Regions from separate parts of the Aquipseudomonas campi genome, predicted to be linked through region 1. Evidence: predicted binding sites of a transcription regulator. Region 1 holds the regulator's gene; the other holds the start of a gene.
The links. Region 1 encodes sigma-54, which starts transcription at its own class of promoters, with help from an activator protein. Its sites were predicted from a motif close to ANTGGCATNNANNTTGCTNT; they were not measured.
Positions count from the first base shown of each region.

Region 2: the regulator sigma-54 is predicted to act here: its motif matches at 1,178-1,197, upstream of HNE05_RS12250 (CmpA/NrtA family ABC transporter substrate-binding protein).

Region 1 is NZ_CP053697.2:921,021-923,219, reverse strand. It holds gene HNE05_RS04145 (RNA polymerase factor sigma-54) at 277-1,773, shown strand; gene hpf (ribosome hibernation-promoting factor, HPF/YfiA family) at 1,973-2,199, shown strand, end outside.
Region 2 is NZ_CP053697.2:2,626,504-2,628,702, forward strand. It holds gene rnt (ribonuclease T) at 1-148, shown strand, start outside; gene HNE05_RS12240 (bacterioferritin-associated ferredoxin) at 348-566, shown strand; gene HNE05_RS12245 (YgdI/YgdR family lipoprotein) at 709-918, shown strand; gene HNE05_RS12250 (CmpA/NrtA family ABC transporter substrate-binding protein) at 1,320-2,199, shown strand, end outside.

The DNA.
Region 1 (2,199 bases):
ACGTCGGCGAAGCAGCCTAGGCTAGGCGAAGAGCGGCGAAGAGGCGCAGTTTACGAATAGTAAATGAGCACTCTGAACCGGTTTTCAACAACGCCACGGCAACGCAGGTAGTTTTTCAACAGCCTGCTGACGCAGGCGCCGCCGCACTACATGGATGTTGTCAAGCCTAGGCAAAGCCGCCAGATTCAGGCATATAATTTGCTTATTGGCGGCGCCCCGGCGCCCTGTAGTGAATGGCGCACCCGCGCCGGCAAATAAGGTGCAAAGCTTCCTGCCATGAAACCTTCGCTAGTCCTCAAGATGGGCCAGCAGCTGACGATGACACCGCAGCTGCAACAAGCCATTCGTCTACTCCAGCTTTCCACCCTGGACCTGCAACAGGAAATCCAGGAGGCCCTGGAATCCAACCCCATGCTGGAACGCCAGGAAGAAGGCGAAGACTTCGACAACAGCGATCCGCTGGCCGACGGCGAAGAGCAGAACGCCCAGTCCAAACAGCAGCAGGACACCTACCAGGAAACCAACAGCACCCCCGCCGACTCCATCGAGGACGGCGAGTGGAACGAACGCATTCCCAACGAACTGCCGGTCGACACCGCCTGGGAAGACGTCTACCAGACCAGCGCCAGCAGCCTGCCAAGCAACGACGATGACGAGTGGGACTTCACCACCCGCACCTCGGCCGGCGAAAGCCTGCAGACCCACCTGCTGTGGCAGCTCAACCTGGCGCCGATGTCGGACACCGACCGCCTGATCGCCGTGACCCTGATCGACTGCATCAACAATCAGGGCTACCTGGAAGAGTCGCTCGAGGAAATCGTCGAGGCCTTCGACCCGGAAATGGACGTCGAGCTCGACGAAGTCGAAGCCGTGCTACACCGCATCCAGAACTTCGACCCGGCCGGCGTCGGCGCCCGTGACCTGCGCGAATGCCTGCTTCTGCAACTGCGTCAGCTGCCGGCCAGCGCCCCCTGGCTGAGCGAAGCCCAGCGCCTGGTCGGCGACCACCTCGACCTGCTTGGCAGCCGTGACTACAGCCAGCTGATGCGGCGTATGAAGCTCAAGGAAGACGATCTGCGCCAGATCATCGAGCTGATCCAGAGCCTCAATCCACGTCCCGGCTCGCAGATCGAAGCCAGCGAGCCGGAATACGTGATCCCCGACGTCCTGGTACGCAAGCACAACGAGCGCTGGCTGGTGGAGCTGAATCAGGAAGCGGTGCCGCGCCTGCGCGTCAACGCCCAGTACGCCGGCTTCGTCAAACGCGCCGACTCCAGCGCCGACAACACCTTCATGCGCAACCAGCTGCAGGAAGCGCGCTGGTTCATCAAGAGCCTGCAGAGCCGTAACGAGACGCTGATGAAGGTCGCCACGCAGATCGTCGAGCATCAGCGCGGCTTCCTCGAATACGGCGACGAAGCGATGAAACCGCTGGTCCTGCATGACATCGCCGAAGCGGTGGGCATGCACGAATCGACCATCTCGCGCGTTACCACGCAGAAATTCATGCACACCCCGCGTGGCATTTACGAGCTGAAATACTTCTTCTCCAGCCACGTCAGCACCTCTGAAGGTGGCGAATGCTCGTCGACGGCGATCCGTGCCATCATCAAAAAACTGGTCGCAGCGGAAAACGCGAAAAAGCCGTTGAGTGACAGCAAGATCGCTGGTTTACTGGAAGAACAGGGCATTCAGGTAGCCCGTCGCACCGTCGCCAAATACCGCGAATCCCTCGGGATAGCGCCTTCGAGCGAACGCAAGCGGTTGATGTAGCGCGCAGTGTCTGAGGCCTGCGCCAGCGACCGATGTGATGCGGCACTGAGGGAAGGCTTTTGCAAAACTGCATGCGCGCCAGGCGCCCTGCCCCGAGGGGGAAGCACAGGACAGTTCTGCAAAAGCCTTCTCAAGCCAAAGTGTTACGGTGGCAGGCCCGCTAGCCTGTCTCTTACACACGGCAACAAGGAGAAGTGGTATGCAAGTCAACATCAGTGGACACCAACTGGATGTGACCGACGCCCTGCGCGACTACATCGGCGAAAAACTCAGCCGACTGGAGCGCCATTTCGACAAGATCACCAATGTGCAGGTGATCATGGAGGTCGAGAAACTCAAGCAGAAAATCGAAGCCACCCTGCACATTGCTGGCGGTGAAATCGTCGCCAACGCAGAGCACGAAGACATGTATGCGGCGATCGATCT
Region 2 (2,199 bases), 1.7 Mb from region 1:
GGCCAAGGCCTGCCAGACCGCCGGCATCGCCTTCGACGGCAAGGAAGCGCACTCCGCGCGCTACGACACCGAGAAGACCGCCGAGCTGTTCTGCGGCATCGTCAATCGCTGGAAGGAAATGGGCGGCTGGGACGAGTTCGACCACTAAGCCCGTGCAGCCGCAAAAGGAAAACCCGGCCCAGGCCGGGTTTTTTGTGCCTATTGCAAAGCTGGATTAAAGGTTCGCAGCACTCCAACCCGGGCCAGCATTGAGCAGACAGGAAAAGCTAACGCAAAGTTTTGACAAGCATTCTCATTAACATTAGTATCCCCTGCCAACAGCAACCCATTCTCATCCGAGCCTGTCCATGTACGTTTGCCTCTGCCAAGGTGTTACTGACGGTCAAATCCGCGATGCCATCTATGAAGGCTGCTGCAGCTACCGCGATGTTCGCGAAACGCTGGGCGTTGCCAGCCAATGCGGCAAATGTGCCTGCCTGGCCAAGCAGGTGGTACGCGAGACCCTGAGTGAAGTGCAGAGCAGCCAAGCCGGCCTCGCCTACCCCGCCAGCTTCGTCGCCGCCTGAGCCCTTGCTCGCGGTCAAAAAAAGGATGCTGCGGCATCCTTTTTTGTGGGTTCAACTTGCACGCCACCCAGCTCAACCCGTAGCGTGCAGCTTGGAGTCGCTGGTTTGCGGCTCATACACTGAACATCCGGGAGTTCCCTCTATGAAACACTGCTTTCTGATCCTGCTCTGCGCTGTCGGCCTGGCCGGTTGTGCCAGCGAATACATCATCACCACTACCGACGGACAAATGCTCACCAGCGACGGCAAGCCAGAACTGGACCGCGACACCGGCATGCTCGAATTCGAAGACAGCGAAGGCCGCAAGCAGCAGATTCCGCAGGATCATGTAAAGCAGATGATGGAACGCTAAGAACCCGTCTACGACCTCTTGATCGTCGGCCATGCTGCGTTGAAGTCGGGCTCGGGCTGCTCATTTACAGCTCGTAAACTCCGCGCCCTCGCCCACTTGATTCGCTGGCGCTTACCCTTCGGGCCAGCCTACGGCTGTTACTCCCGCTGGTCGTTGCGCCTTGCCTGGCTCTAGCTCAAAAGATCCTAAACAGGTTCTAAACCCTATCTGCTCCAGCAAACCCCGCTCCGGCGGGGTTTTGTTTTTCTGCCGCACTACTGCTGGCATATCGCTTGCTAGAACGAAACCAGCAGAACTTTCTCCAACGGCGGAGTCAGTTCATAGACAATGGCGTCGTTTCTGGTTACCACCCCGTGGTAGCTGGGGCGACGCCTTTTTTGTTCAACGGCGGAACAACGTACATGAGCGAAATCGAAAGCACCCGTAACGACAGCCTGGCCTGGGTCGCAGGCTCCGATGCACCGGAAAAGAGCGTGCTGGACCTGGGCTTCATGGCCCTGACTGACTCCGCTTCGCTGATCGTCGCAGCCACCCAGGGCTTCGCCCAACCCTATGGCCTGACCCTCAACCTGCAGCGCCAGGCCTCCTGGGCCACCCTGCGTGACAAGCTGCTGTCCGGCGAACTGGACGCCGCTCAGGCGCTGTACGGCCAGGTCTACGGCATTCACCTGGGCCTCAGCGGTCCGGCCACCGACATGGCCATCCTCATGGGCCTGTGCCAGAACGGCCAGGCGATCAACCTCTCCGAGCCGCTCAAGCAGGCCGGCGTGACCAGTGCCGAGGCGCTGGCCACACGCGTGCGTCAAAGCGGTGCAAAGCTGACCTTCGCCCAGACCTTCCCCACCGGCACCCATGCCATGTGGCTGAACTACTGGCTCGCCAGCCAGGGCATCCACCCCCTGGAAGACGTCAACAGCGTGGTGGTGCCGCCTTCGCAAATGGTCACCCACCTCAAGGCGTCGCGTATTGATGGGTTCTGTGCCGGCGGCCCCTGGGGCGCCCTGGCCGTGGACGAAGACCAGGGCTTCACCCTGGCCACCAGCCAGATGATCTGGGCCGATCACCCGGAAAAAGTGCTGGGCGTCACCCGTGAGTTCGTCGAGCAGTACCCCAACACCGCCCGCGCCCTGACCATGGCGGTCCTGGAAGCCAGCCGTTTCATCGATGAGAATGAAGAGAACAAACGCAGCACCGCGCAACTGATCAGCAGCAGCGAGTACGTCGACGCGCCGCTGTCGGCCATCGAGCCGCGCTTCCTTGGCCAGTATCAAGACGGTCTCG